DNA from 3 places in the Streptomyces sp. NPDC050433 genome. Region 1 is predicted to be linked to each of the others. Evidence: riboswitches for the same ligand, from Rfam matches in the RefSeq annotation. Region 1 holds a riboswitch; each other region holds the start of a gene.

Region 1 (4,479 bases):
GTCGTCTCCCGAGGAGGCGGCCGACGGGTCGGGCGTATCGGATCCGTCGGAGGCCGCGTGGGGGCGGACGAGGCGCGGGATCACGCTCGTACGGTCGTCGGAGCCGTCGTGCGCGGCCACGGAGCCCTCGTGCGCTGACAGGGAAGCGTCCGGGGAGCGCGGTCCGGTCCCGCCGCCGGTGGCGCCGTCGTGGCTGTCCTGGGACGGCTCGGACGCGAGCCCGACGCCCGCACCGGCTCCCGTGCCGCCTCCCGCACCGTCGGTCGTGGCCTGCGGCGGCACCGCGTCCAGCTGCGCGTCGTCGAGCGCCGCGCGCGTCCGGCGGGTCAGCGCGAGGAGCGCCACGGCGTCCTCGGGACGGATCTCCGGATTGCGGGCGGTGGCCGCCGCGACCAGCTCGTCCAGCTCGATCGCCATGCCGGGCACCGCGGCGGACGGCGGGGGCACGTCCTCGTTCAGATGGAGGTAGAGCACCTGCGCGGGGGTGTCGCCGCCGTGCGGCTTGGTGCCGGTCAGCATCTCGTGCAGGACCACACCGCAGGCGTACACGTCGACGCGGGTGTCGGAGGTGCCGTACTCGATCTGCTCCGGTGCGAGATACGAGACCGTGCCGAGGATCGTCCCCGTGGTGTTGGTGACGGAGCCGACGGCCCGTACGAGACCGAAGTCGGCGACCTTCACCCGGCCGTCGTCCCCTATCAGCACGTTCTCCGGCTTGATGTCGCGGTGGATGAAGCCGGCCCGGTGGGCGGCGCCCAGCGCCGCCAGCATCGGCTCCAGGATGTCGAGGGCGGCGCGCGGCTGGAGAGCGCCGCGCTCGCGCAGGACGTCCCGCAGCGTGCACCCCTCGACGTACTCCATCGCCAGGTAGACGTACGCGCCCTCGGCGCCCTGGTCGAAGACCCCCACCACGTTCGGATGCGCGAGGCGCGCCACGGACTTGGCCTCGCGGATGAAGCGCTCCACGAAGACGGCGTCGGTCGCCAGGGCCGGGTGCATCACCTTCAGGGCCAGGACCCGGTCGAGCCGGGTGTCGACAGCGCGGTAGACCGTGGCCATGCCGCCGACGGCGATGCGCGCGTCGACGCGGTAACGGCCGTCGAGCACGTGCCCGACCAGAGGGTCCTTGAGCGTCGTATCCACCCGTTGAGTCTACGAGCCGCCACCGACAGTCCCGCAGCCCCCGGTCAGCTCCGACGCGCCAATGGAGCCGTCTTGTGACAGCACGCACACCGCATCGCGGCAATCGGCCGTCGGCCCTCCCCCGCCGTCAGAAAGCCGGCCGTTCCGGGTCCAGCTTCGCCAGGCCCTCCGTAGGAGACGAGGCGTCCGCGAAGTGCCGGCGCGGGATGCGGCCCGCGCGGTGGGCCAGCCGGCCCGCCTCGACCGCGTGCCGCATCGCCTCGGCCATCAGGACGGGCTCCTGGGCGCGCGTGACCGCCGACGCCAGCATGACCGCAGCGCAGCCCAGCTCCATGGCGAGCGCGGCGTCCGACGCCGTACCGGCGCCCGCGTCCAGGATGACCGGCACGCGCGCGTGGTCGGTGATCAGCTGGAAGTTGTGCGGGTTACGGATGCCCAGACCGGACCCGATCGGGGAACCGAGCGGCATGATCGCCGCGCAGCCGACGTCCTGAAGCTTTCTGGCGAGCACCGGGTCGTCGTTCGTGTACGGCAGGACGGTGAAGCCGTCGTCCACCAACGTCTCGGCGGCGTCGAGCAGTTCGATCGGGTCGGGCAGCAACGTCCGTTCGTCCGCGACCACTTCGAGTTTGATCCAGTCGGTGCCCAGGGCCTCGCGGGCGAGGCGGGCGGTGAGGACGGCCTCGCCCGCGGTGAAACAGCCCGCCGTGTTCGGCAGGACCCGGATGCCCAGCCGGTCGAGCACGGACAGGACCGAGCCCTGCACGGTGGGGTCCAGCCGGCGCATGGCGACGGTGGTGAGTTCGGTGCCCGACGCGGTCAGGGCCCTTTCCAGTACGCCGAGGCTGGGCGCGCCGCCCGTACCCATGATGAGCCGGGAGTTGAGGACGGTGTCGCCGATCACGAGCCGGTCGTCGGACATCGGGCTCAGCCTCCTTGGACGGCGGTGAGGACTTCGACGCGGTCGCCGTCGGCCAGGGTGGTGGCCGACCAGCGCCCGCGCGGGACGACGGTCTCGTTGAGGGCGGCGGCGACGCCTGACGGGGCGGGGGTGAGGGTCGCGACGAGGACGTCAAGGGTGACGCGGCCGGCGAGGACGCGGGCCTCTCCGTTCACGGAGACGGTCACGGGTCCCTTCGCGGACTCGTTCACGGACGAATGCACGGTGTCGGTCATGCGTGCTGCTCCTGACCTACGGAGACGACGGCGGACGAGAAGCGGCCGGGCGTGAAGGGGAGTGCGTCGTCGGGGAGTTCACCCGTCGTGAGCACGGTCGCCATCACCCGGCCGGTGACGGGCGTCAGGAGCACCCCGTTGCGGTGGTGCCCCGTCGCCAGATGAAGGCCGGGCAGGGCGGTCGGCCCGAGCAGCGGGGCGTTGTCCGGCGAGGCCGGACGGAGCCCGGCGCGGGTCTCGGTGAGCGGGAGTTCGGTGATGCCGGGGAGGAGTTCGTGGGCGTCGCGCAGCAGCTCGTACACCCCGCCCGCCGTCACCGTCGTGTCCCAGCCCAGCTCCTCGCTCGTAGCGCCCACGACCAGCTCGCCGTTCTCGCGCGGCACCAGATAGACATGGCTGCCGCGGACCTCGGCGCGCAGCGTCCGGGACAGGAACGGGGCGTACGGGCGCGGCACCGTCAGCCGCAGGACCTGGCCCTTGACGGGGCGTACCGGCGGCAGCACGTCGTCCGGCACGCCCGAGAGCTGCCCGCTGAGGCTGCCGCCGGCGATGACGACCTGGTCCGCGGCGAGTTCCGTGCCGTCGGCGACGATGACCCCGGCGGCCCGGTCCCGGACCACCCGCAGGCGCTCGGCCCAGGCCCGGTGGAAGACCACCCCCGCCCGCTCGCAGGCCGTCACGAGGGCGGCGGCGAGCCTGCGCGGGTCGATCTGGTGGTCGCCGTCGACGCGCAGCCCGCCGCGTACTCCCGGAGCGAGCATCGGCTCCAGTCGCCGGCACTCACGGCCGGTGAGCCATTCGGACTCCAGACCCGACCTCCCTTGGAGGGCGTGGAGTTCACGCAGTCGCGCGCGGTCGTCGGTGTCCAGAGCGACGGCGAGCGTGCCGCAGGCGCGGTAGCCGGTGTCCTGGCCGGTGGCCGACTCCAACTCGGCGACGAAGTCGGGGTAGAGCCGCGCGGAGGCGATGTTCAGCCCCAGCAGGGTCTGTTCGCCGTGGTCGAGTTCGCTGACGGCGGCGAGCATCCCGGCGGCGACCTGGGCGGCGCCGCCGCCCGGCTCGGGATCGACGACGGTGACGGCGAGTCCGCGCTGCGCCGCGCGCCAGGCGGTGACGAGACCGATGATCCCGCCCCCGACGACCAAGACGTCTGTATGAGATGACCGCATGGGCGTCCAGCTCCTCCCTTCGCCGGCATGACCCGGATCAGGTTCGTACGGTCGGAGGCCGCGTCAGCCTCCCTCTCAGCCCGGTGCGTCCGGGCTCCCGCGAGGTGTGAAGTCTCTTGTTCGCTACTGCCGATAAGTGCTTCAGAGGTCAGCGTAACCCCCTGTCCCCGCGCCCTGTAAGGGAGTCGTCGCCCTGCCGGGTCCTTAAGGTGATCGGGTGAACGAGCAGCGGAAGCAGACGGACGAGCGGCGCACCGTCATCGTCGGCGCGGGTATGGCGGGCGTGCAGACCGCCGTGGCACTGCGCGAACTGGGCTACGAGGGCCCGGTCATCCTCATCGGCGCCGAGAGGCACCAGCCCTACGACCGGCCCCCGCTCTCCAAGGCCGTCCTCCTGGGGACGGCGGAGAGTTCGGCCTTCGACGTGGACTTCGAAGCGCTCTCCGTGGAACTGCGGCTGGGCCTCGACGTGACCGGCGTACGCACCGGGGACCAGGAACTGGACACGGAGTCGGGGCCGGTTCCGTACGACGTGCTGGTCCTCGCCACCGGCGCCGAACCGATCACGCTGCCGGGCGCGGAAGGCGTCCCCGGCGTCCATCTGCTGCGCACCCTGGACGACGCCGCGCGGCTGCGCCCCGTCCTGGACCGCAAGCGGCACGTCGTCGTGGTCGGCGCGGGCTGGATCGGCGCCGAGTTCACCACCGCGGCCAGGGAGGCCGACTGCGCGGTGACCGTCGTCGAGGCAGCGGGCCGTCCGCTCGCCGGTGCCCTGCCCGCCGAGGTCGCCACTCCGATGGCGCACTGGTACGCGGAGAGTGGCGCCGAACTCCTCACCCACGCGCGCGTGGCGACCGTCGAGCCCGGCAGGGTGGTCCTCGCGGACGGCCGTGAGCTGGCGGCGGACGCGGTGGTCGTGGGCATCGGCGCCAGACCGGCCACGGCCTGGCTGGCGGGCTCCGGCATCGAGACAGGACCCGAGGGCGCCGTC
Region 2 (4,479 bases), on a different contig from region 1:
TCGGCCGGGCGGCCCCCCGTTCCGTGACGAGACGCCGCAGGAGCCCATGTCCGCCCCTCCGCCACCTCCGCCGAAGAAGCGGGCAGGCCGCGACCTCCGCGCGGCCATAGGGGTCGGTGTGGGGCTCGGCGCGGTGATCGTGGCGTCCCTCTTCATCGTGAAGGCCGTCTTCATCGGCGTCATAGTGGTCGCGGTCGTGGTCGGGCTCTGGGAGTTGACCTCCCGGCTCGACGAGAAGAAGGGCATCAAGGCACCCCTCGTCCCGCTCGCGGTCGGTGGCGCCGCGATGGTCATCGCCGGGTACGTACGGGGCGCGGAAGGTGCCTGGGTCGCGACCGCGCTCACCGCGCTCGCCGTGCTCGCCTGGCGCATGACGGAGCCGCCCGAGGGCTATCTCAAGGATGTGACGGCGGGCGTCTTCGCGGCGTTCTACGTGCCCTTCCTGGCGACGTTCGTCGCGATGATGCTCACGGCGGACGACGGCGCGCAGCGCGTGCTCACCTTCCTGGTGCTGACCATCGTCAGCGACACCGGTGCGTACGCGATCGGCTGGCGTTTCGGCAGCCACAAGCTGGCACCCCGCATCAGCCCCGGCAAGACCCGCGAAGGGCTGTTCGGCGCAGTGGCGTTCGCCATGGCGGCCGGCGCGCTGTGCATGCAGTTCCTCATCGACGACGGCACTTGGTGGCAGGGCCTGTTGCTCGGCCTCGCCGTGGCTGCCAGTGCCACGCTCGGCGACCTGGGCGAGTCGATGATCAAGCGGGACCTCGGGATCAAGGACATGGGCACGCTGCTGCCCGGTCACGGCGGCATCATGGACCGCCTCGACTCGCTCCTGCCGACGGCCCCGGTGGTGTGGCTGCTGCTCGTGGTGTTCGTCGGCTCGGGCTGAGCCGTATCCGTACCGGTTACCCTGGTAAGGCCCGCAGTCCTGGACGGCGGGCCTTACTGCGCTCCGCGGTCGCGGGGCCTGCCACATGAGGTCTCCTGGCACCGGCAGTGTGCCCATGTCCCTCCCGCAGCCGGCGGGGAGCACCGGCCTCGTCGTACCGAGGAGAAAACAGCTCATGGCACCGCCCAATCCCGGAGAGCTCACCTTTGTCGCGCCCCGTGGCGCCAAGAAGCCGCCGAGGCACCTCGCCGACCTCACACCGGACGAGCGTCGCGAGGCTGTCGCGGCGCTCGGTGAGAAGGCGTTCCGGGCCAAGCAGCTGTCGCAGCACTACTTCGCGCGGTTCGCGCACGACCCCGCGGAATGGACGGACATTCCGGCGGGCGCGCGCCAGAAGCTCGCCACGGAGCTGCTGCCCGACCTGATGTCCGTGGTGCGGCACATCTCCTGCGACGACGACACCACCCGTAAGACGCTGTGGCGGCTGCACGACGGCACGCTCGTCGAGTCCGTTCTGATGCGCTACCCGGACCGGGTCACCATGTGCATCTCCTCGCAGGCCGGCTGCGGCATGAACTGCCCGTTCTGCGCCACGGGGCAGGCGGGTCTCGACCGCAATCTGTCCACGGCCGAGATCGTGCACCAGATCGTGGACGGCATGCGCGCGCTGCGCGACGGCGAGGTCCCCGGCGGCCCCGCCCGGCTGTCCAACATCGTCTTCATGGGCATGGGCGAACCGCTGGCCAACTACCGCCGCGTCGTGGGGGCGATCCGCCGGCTGACCGACCCGGAGCCGGACGGTCTCGGCCTCTCGCAGCGCGGCATCACCGTCTCGACGGTGGGCCTGGTGCCCGCGATGCTGCGATTCGCCGACGAGGGCTTCAAGTGCCGCCTCGCTGTCTCCTTGCACGCGCCGGACGACGAGTTGCGCGACACCCTCGTACCGGTCAACACCCGTTGGAAGGTGCGGGAGGTGCTGGACGCCGCGTGGGAGTACGCCGAGAAGTCGGGCCGCCGGATCTCCATCGAGTACGCCATGATCCGCGACATCAACGACCAGGCGTGGCGGGGCGATCTGCTGGGGCGGCTACTCAAGGGCAAGCGGGTGCACGTCAATCTGATCCCGCTCAACCCGACGCCCGGGTCCAAGTGGACGGCCTCCCGCCCCGAGGACGAGAAGGCCTTCGTCGAGGCCGTCGCGTCCCACGGGGTCCCCGTGACGGTGCGCGACACCCGCGGCCAGGAGATCGACGGGGCGTGCGGTCAGCTGGCGGCGACGGAGCGCTGAGCACTGCGCGGGGGCCTCGTCGGGGCCCATGTACGCTGGGGCTCGAACGAATTACATATTCCGACAGGGGAGCGCCACAGCGCTGAGAGTGCGGCAGAGGTTCGAGAAGAACCTCACGGTCGCAGACCCTCTGAACCTTGCCCAGGTCATTCTGGGTAGGAAGTTCGGTCATCACTCAAGCTGTTGCGCCCTGCCCTGCTCCGGTCCACCGGTGCAGGGCAGGGCCGCGTCTTCTCCTGGACATCCCAGGAGGAATTAAGTGCGTACCACGAAGAAGATGGCGACCGGCGCCGTCGCCGCCGCGTTGGGAGTCTCCGCGCTTGCCGCGTGCGGGGGCGGGTCCGAAGACTCCACGTCGCCGGACGGCGAGAAGTCCAAGAGCGTGACGCTCGTCGCCCACGACTCGTTCGCCGCCTCGGACTCCGTACTGAAGGAGTTCACCGAGCAGACGGGCTACACCGTCAAGGTGCTCAAGAGCGGCGAGGCCGGCGCGGCGCTCAACAAGGAGATCCTCACCAAGGGTTCGCCGCAGGGTGACGTCTTCTTCGGCGTCGACAACACCCTGCTCTCCCGCGCACTCGACAACGGCCTGTTCACGCCGTACGAGGCGAAGGGCCTCGACCAGATACGTGCCGACGTACGGCTCGACGACGCCAAGCACCGTGTCACCCCCGTCGACACCGGCGACATCTGCGTCAACTACGACAAGAAGTACTTCACCGACAAGAAACTGGCGCCGCCGGAGTCCTTCGCCGACCTGACGAAGCCCGCCTACAAGGACCTCCTCGTCGTCGAGAACGCCGAGCAGTCCTCACCGGGCCTCGGCTTCCTCCTCGGCACCGTCGCCGCGTACGGGGACGACGACTGGCAGGACTACTGGAAGCAGCTCAAGGCCAACGGTGTCCAGGTCGTTGACAGCTGGGAGCAGGCCTACAACGAGGAATTCTCCGGCTCGGCGGGCGGCAAGAAGGCGAAGGGGGAGCGCCCGCTCGTCGTCTCGTACGCGTCGAGCCCGCCTGTCGAGGTCCTGTACGCCGACCCGCAGCCCAAGGAGGCGCCGACCGGTGTCGCCGCGGGGACCTGCTTCCGGCAGATCGAGTTCGCCGGGCTGCTCCAGGGGGCGAAGAACGAGGCGGGTGGCAAGGCCCTGCTCGATTTCCTGGTGAGCAAGCCCTTCCAGGAGGACATGCCGCTCAACATGTTCGTGAACCCGGTCGTCGACGGCGCGAAGCTGCCCGCGCTCTTCACCGACCACGGCGCCGTCGTCGACAACCCGGAGACCGTGGCCCCGGAGAAGATAGCCAAGAACCGTGACGAGTGGATCCAGTCGTGGTCCTCGCTCGTCGTCAAGTAGGCGCGGACGCCGCCCGGAAGAGCGAGGGGACCACTGCTGCTGCCGGTCCGGTCGGGCGAGGACGGGGGGCGGGGCTCGCGGTGCGCGTCGTACGGCGCCGGGGGAGCGCCGTACGAATCTGCCTCATGGCCGTGCCCGTCGCGTTCTTCGCGGTCTTCTTCGCCTACCCCGTCGCCGCGATCGTCGGCCGCGGGCTGACGGCTGACGGTGCGTGGCACTGGGGCAGGTTCGGCGACGTGCTGAGCCGGCCCGACATCGGGCAGGTGCTCTGGTTCACGACGTGGCAGGCCGCGGTCTCCACCGCGCTCACCCTGCTGATCGCGCTCCCCGGTGCCTATGTCTTCGCACGCTTCGAGTTCCCCGGCAAACAGCTCCTGCGCGCCGTCGTGACCGTGCCGTTCGTTCTGCCGACCGTCGTCGTCGGCACGGCGTTCCTCGCGCTGTTGGGGCGCGGCGGGTTGCTCGACGAACTGTGGGGCGTGCGGGCGGACACGACGGTATGGGCGATCCTCCTCGCGCATGTCTTCTTCAACTACGCGGTGGTCGTCCGCACCGTGGGCGGCCTCTGGGCGCAGCTCGACCCACGTCAGGAGGAGGCCGCACGGGTGCTCGGCGCCGGGCGGTTCGCGGCGTGGTGGCGCGTCACGTTGCCCGCGCTCGGCCCCGCCGTCGCCGCCGCGGCGCTGATGGTCTTCCTGTTCACGTTCACCTCCTTCGGCATCGTCCAGATCCTCGGCGGTCCTGCCTACGCCACCCTGGAAGTGGAGATCTACCGGCAGACCGCGCAACTGCTCGATCTGCCCACCGCCGCCGTTCTGACCATGGTGCAGTTCGCCGCCGTCGGCGCGGTCCTGGCGCTCCACGCCTGGACCGTACGGAGGCGGGAGACCGCTCTGAAGCTGGTCGACCCCGCACAGACGGTGCGCAGGCCGCGCGGAGCCGGCC
Region 3 (4,479 bases), on a different contig from region 1:
AGGGCTACACCCCCACCGAGCGCGACCTCCCCGTCATCAACCGCGGCGACACCGTGCGCGTACTGCGCCCCGAGACAACGGCCGAGAGCCCCGCCGACCCGGACACCCTCGGCCCCCTCTTCGTCGTCGGCGACGTTCACGGCTATCTCGACGAACTCGTCGCCGCCCTCGCCGAACAGGGCCTCATCGACGACGAGGGCAGCTGGGCCGCCGGCAACACCCGCCTCTGGTTCCTCGGCGACTTCACCGACCGGGGACCCGACGGCGTCGGCGTCATCGACCTCGTCATGCGGCTCTCCGCCGAGGCCGCCGCCGCCGGCGGCTACTGCAAGGCCCTGATGGGCAATCACGAACTGCTGCTGCTCGGCGCCCGGCGGTTCGGCGACACCCCCGTCAACTCCGGTGCCGGCACCGCCACCTTCCAGGCCGCCTGGTTGCTGAACGGCGGTCAGAAGACGGACATGGAGCGCCTCCAGGACGTCCATCTCCAGTGGATGTCCCGGCTCGACGCCCTGGTCGAGGAGGACGGGCATCTGCTGATGCACTCCGACACGACCGCGTATCTCGACTACGGCACCACCATCGAGGACGTCAACGACAACGTCCGCGCCATCCTCACCCGCAACGACGCGGACGAGTGCTGGGACATCTTCCGCAAGCTCACCAAGCGCTTCGCGTTCCGCGACAGCGGTGGCCCGGAGGCGGCCAGGGAGCTGATGGCGGCGTACGGCGGACGGCGAATCGTCCACGGCCACAGCCCGATTCCTTATCTGCTCGGCGAAGTCGGCACCGAGGACGCGTCGGACGGCGAGGACAGCTCCGGGCCCGTGGTCGACGGACCGCATGTGTACGCGGACGGGCTCGCCATCGCCATGGACGGCGGCGTGACCATGGCCGGAAAGCTTCTGGTCGTACGGCTCCCGTTGCATAACTGAACAGAGTGGGGGCAGGTGTTTTCGGTGAACCCCCTGTCACCCCGTGCCTTAACCGCTCTACCATCGGCTCATCCGTAGCAGGCTCTCCTCCGTTTTCGCCAATTGGCCGTTCACAGCGGGCAATCCGGCCCTACGGAGCATCGGGGGATGCACATGAACAGCGCTCCGCATCTGCTGACCGAGGATCGCGCCGATTTCGAGCGGATTCTCGACGAGACGCTGCGCCATGCGCACGACCGTCCGGATCTGGCCGATGTCGGACAGCGGCTCAATACCGAACAACTGCGCACCATGGCTCTCAACGCGACGTCTCTGATAACCGCCACCGCGGCGACGGAGTACGAGCACTACGCGAAGGTCCGCGAGGAATTCCGTGCCCCGGCCGCCACACCGGCGGGCAACTCGGTTCTCAGTCCGGCGATGCACGGGACCGCCGAGACCGGCGCGGGTCTCGCCGCCGTCGTCGCCGTCCTGGTGCCGGTCCTGGCGGGCGCCGCGGCCCTCGTCTTCCTGCTCGTCGGCTACAGCCTGAGAATGCTCAGCCCGGTGCCCGCCTTCTCCGGCACGCTGCTGACCGTCGGCTGGTTCTTCGGCGCCGTCGCGGCCCTCGGCCTGGCCGTCGCCGGGGCCGGGCTGCTGATCACGGCCCTGCGCAACGCCGCGACGCAGGTCCCGGCCGGTGAGACGGAAGGCGACTGGCCCGACGAGGTGTCACGGGCCCGCGAGGCATGGCGCGTCGCCGTACTGGAACGGGGCATTCTGCCGTTCCTGCGGGAGGCGCTGGCCGCGCCCGACGTCGAGCCGGCGCCGAAGGCCCGCCCGGCGCAGCATCTGCCGAAGATGGGCTACAGCCGCCCGGACTTCTCCAGCCCCGGCGACGGCGCGACGGCGGGCCAGCGCCCGACGTTCTCCAGCCCGGACTTCTCCAGTCCCGACTACGGCGGGCCCGAGCACCAGCCGGAGTGAGCCCGCGGTGCGAAGGCCCCCGACCGGTCACGTCGGGGGCCTCCCACCGTCACTGCCGAAGGTCAGTCCGCAAGGGGCAGATAGACCCGGTTGCCGTTCGCCGCGAACTCCTTCGACTTGGCCGCCATGCCCGCCTCGATCTCGTCCTGCGAACCGCCGTGATCACGCCGGATATCGTGGGAAATCTTCATCGAACAGAATTTCGGTCCGCACATCGAGCAGAAATGCGCGGTCTTCGCCGGCTCGGCGGGCAGCGTCTCGTCGTGGAACTCCCGTGCCGTGTCCGGGTCGAGCGCCAGATTGAACTGGTCCTCCCAGCGGAATTCGAACCGCGCGTCCGACAGCGCGTCGTCCCACTCCTGCGCCCCCGGATGCCCCTTGGCCAGATCCGCCGCGTGCGCCGCGATCTTGTACGTGATGACTCCGGTCTTCACGTCGTCGCGGTTCGGCAGGCCCAGATGCTCCTTGGGCGTCACGTAGCAGAGCATCGCCGTACCCCACCAGGCGATCATCGCGGCGCCGATGCCGGAGGTGATGTGGTCGTACGCCGGGGCGACATCCGTCGTCAGCGGGCCGAGCGTGTAGAACGGCGCCTCCTCGCAGATCTCCTGCTGAAGGTCAATGTTCTCCTTGATCTTGTGCATCGGGACATGGCCCGGACCCTCGATCATGGTCTGTACGTGGTGCCGCTTGGCGATGGTGTTCAGCTCGCCCAGCGTCCGCAGCTCAGCGAACTGCGCCTCGTCGTTGGCGTCGGCGATCGAGCCGGGGCGAAGACCGTCACCGAGGGAGTACGTCACGTCGTACGTCGCGAGGATGTCGCACAGCTCCTCGAAGTTCTCGTACAGGAACGACTCCTGGTGGTGCGCCAGGCACCACGCCGCCATGATCGAGCCGCCGCGCGAGACGATGCCGGTCTTGCGGCGGGCCGTCAGCGGTACGTACCGCAGCAGCACGCCCGCGTGGACGGTCATGTAGTCGACGCCCTGCTCGGCCTGTTCGATCACCGTGTCCTTGTAGATCTCCCAGGTCAGCTCCTCGGCCTTGCCGTCGACCTTCTCCAGCGCCTGGTAGAGCGGCACGGTGCCGATGGGGACGGGGGAGTTGCGCAGCACCCACTCACGGGTGGTGTGGATGTTACGGCCGGTGGAGAGGTCCATGACCGTGTCGGCGCCCCACTTGGTCGCCCAGGTCATCTTGTCCACCTCCTCCTCGATGGAGGAAGTGACCGCGGAGTTGCCGATGTTGGCGTTGACCTTCACCAGGAACCGCTTGCCGATGATCATCGGCTCGATCTCCGGGTGGTTGACGTTGGCCGGCAGTACGGCGCGGCCCGCGGCGATCTCGTCGCGTACGACCTCGGGCGGGACGTTCTCCCGGATGGCGACGTACTCCATCTCCGGGGTGATGTCGCCCCGCCGGGCGTACGCGAGTTGGGTCACCGCCTGCCCCTCGCGGCCCCGGCGCGGCTGGCGCGGGCGGCCGGGGAAGACCGCGTCGAGATTGCGTAGCCCGCCGCGTGGCGAGGTGTGTTTGAGGCCGTCGTCCTCGGGGCGGACGGGGCGGCCCGCGTACTCCTCGGTGTCGCCGCGGCCGATGATCCAGTTCTCCCGGAGCGGTGCGAGCCCGCGCCGTACGTCGGTGTCAACGGTGGGATCGGTGTACGGCCCCGACGTGTCGTACAGCGTCACGTCGTCGCCGGTGGTGAGGTGCACCTGACGGACGGGCACCCGGAGGTCGGGGCGTGAACCCTCCACATATCCCTTGTGCCAGCCGATGGACGTGCGTGTGTCCTGAACGGTCATATGAGACCTACTCCCTACGCCGGCATTACCCGGTAACAGGTTCGGCGGTCGACGCAGCTCAGGGATCCGGGGAGACCCCGGAACTCCACAGTCAGCGTCCTCTCAGCCCGGTGCTCCGAGCTCCCGCGTGTGTAAAGGCACCACCACGCTAACGCGATGTCGGGCGTGCTGAACAGAGGGCCCCCGTCGTTCTTGCGATGATCGGTCGGTGACCTCATCCCAGCAGACACCCGATACGCACGGCCACGGGCACGGCCACTCGCACAGCCATGGTCCGGCCGCGCCGGTCTCCAAGCACCTGCGCAAGGTCATCGCCGCGGTGCTGATTCCCTTCGCGACGGCCGTCGTTGTCGGGCTCGTCGTGCTCTGGCCCGGCGGTGCCCCTGCGCACGAACGCACCGGTGTCGGCTTCGACCGGCAGACCGAGCAGGGCGAGGTGGTGAAAATCGAGAAGATCGACTGCAAGGACGTCAACGCCGGCCAGGTCCCGTCGACGGGCGACACGTCGACGCCGGAGGGCCGGGAGGCGGAGCAGCGCCAGTCCGGGGACTGTGTCAAGGCGACGGTCGAGGTGACGACCGGGAAGAACAAGGGGCGTACGTTCGTCGAGATCGTCCAGCCGGACGCACCGCGGCAGTTTCACGTGAAACAGGGCGTTGTGGTGGCTTACGCCCCCGACGCTCCGCGTGATCTCCAGTACTCGGTCACGGACGTGAACCGTACGACGCCGATGGCGCTGCTGGCCGGGCTCTTCGCGCTCGCGGTGGTCGTGG

The links. Region 1 has a riboswitch for thiamine pyrophosphate ahead of thiO (glycine oxidase ThiO). Riboswitches for the same ligand answer to the same signal wherever they lie in the genome.
Region 2: another riboswitch for thiamine pyrophosphate. It lies ahead of ACIBLA_RS33300 (thiamine ABC transporter substrate-binding protein); the one in region 1 lies ahead of thiO (glycine oxidase ThiO).
Region 3: another riboswitch for thiamine pyrophosphate. It lies ahead of thiC (phosphomethylpyrimidine synthase ThiC); the one in region 1 lies ahead of thiO (glycine oxidase ThiO).

Annotation. Positions count from the first base shown of each region.
Region 1 covers NZ_JBITIB010000033.1:50,476-54,954, reverse strand. The annotation lists gene ACIBLA_RS31435 (PASTA domain-containing protein) at 1-1,143, opposite strand, end outside; gene ACIBLA_RS31430 (thiazole synthase) at 1,271-2,065, opposite strand; gene thiS (sulfur carrier protein ThiS) at 2,071-2,319, opposite strand; gene thiO (glycine oxidase ThiO) at 2,316-3,488, opposite strand; TPP riboswitch at 3,485-3,599, opposite strand; gene ACIBLA_RS31415 (NAD(P)/FAD-dependent oxidoreductase) at 3,763-4,479, shown strand, end outside.
Region 2 covers NZ_JBITIB010000038.1:39,079-43,557, reverse strand. The annotation lists gene ACIBLA_RS33310 (phosphatidate cytidylyltransferase) at 1-892, shown strand, start outside; gene rlmN (23S rRNA (adenine(2503)-C(2))-methyltransferase RlmN) at 1,068-2,180, shown strand; TPP riboswitch at 2,236-2,360, shown strand; gene ACIBLA_RS33300 (thiamine ABC transporter substrate-binding protein) at 2,440-3,534, shown strand; gene ACIBLA_RS33295 (ABC transporter permease) at 3,660-4,479, shown strand, end outside.
Region 3 covers NZ_JBITIB010000046.1:29,129-33,607, reverse strand. The annotation lists gene ACIBLA_RS35455 (metallophosphoesterase) at 1-935, shown strand, start outside; gene ACIBLA_RS35450 (hypothetical protein) at 1,083-1,901, shown strand; gene thiC (phosphomethylpyrimidine synthase ThiC) at 1,964-3,706, opposite strand; TPP riboswitch at 3,701-3,843, opposite strand; gene ACIBLA_RS35440 (YibE/F family protein) at 3,915-4,479, shown strand, end outside.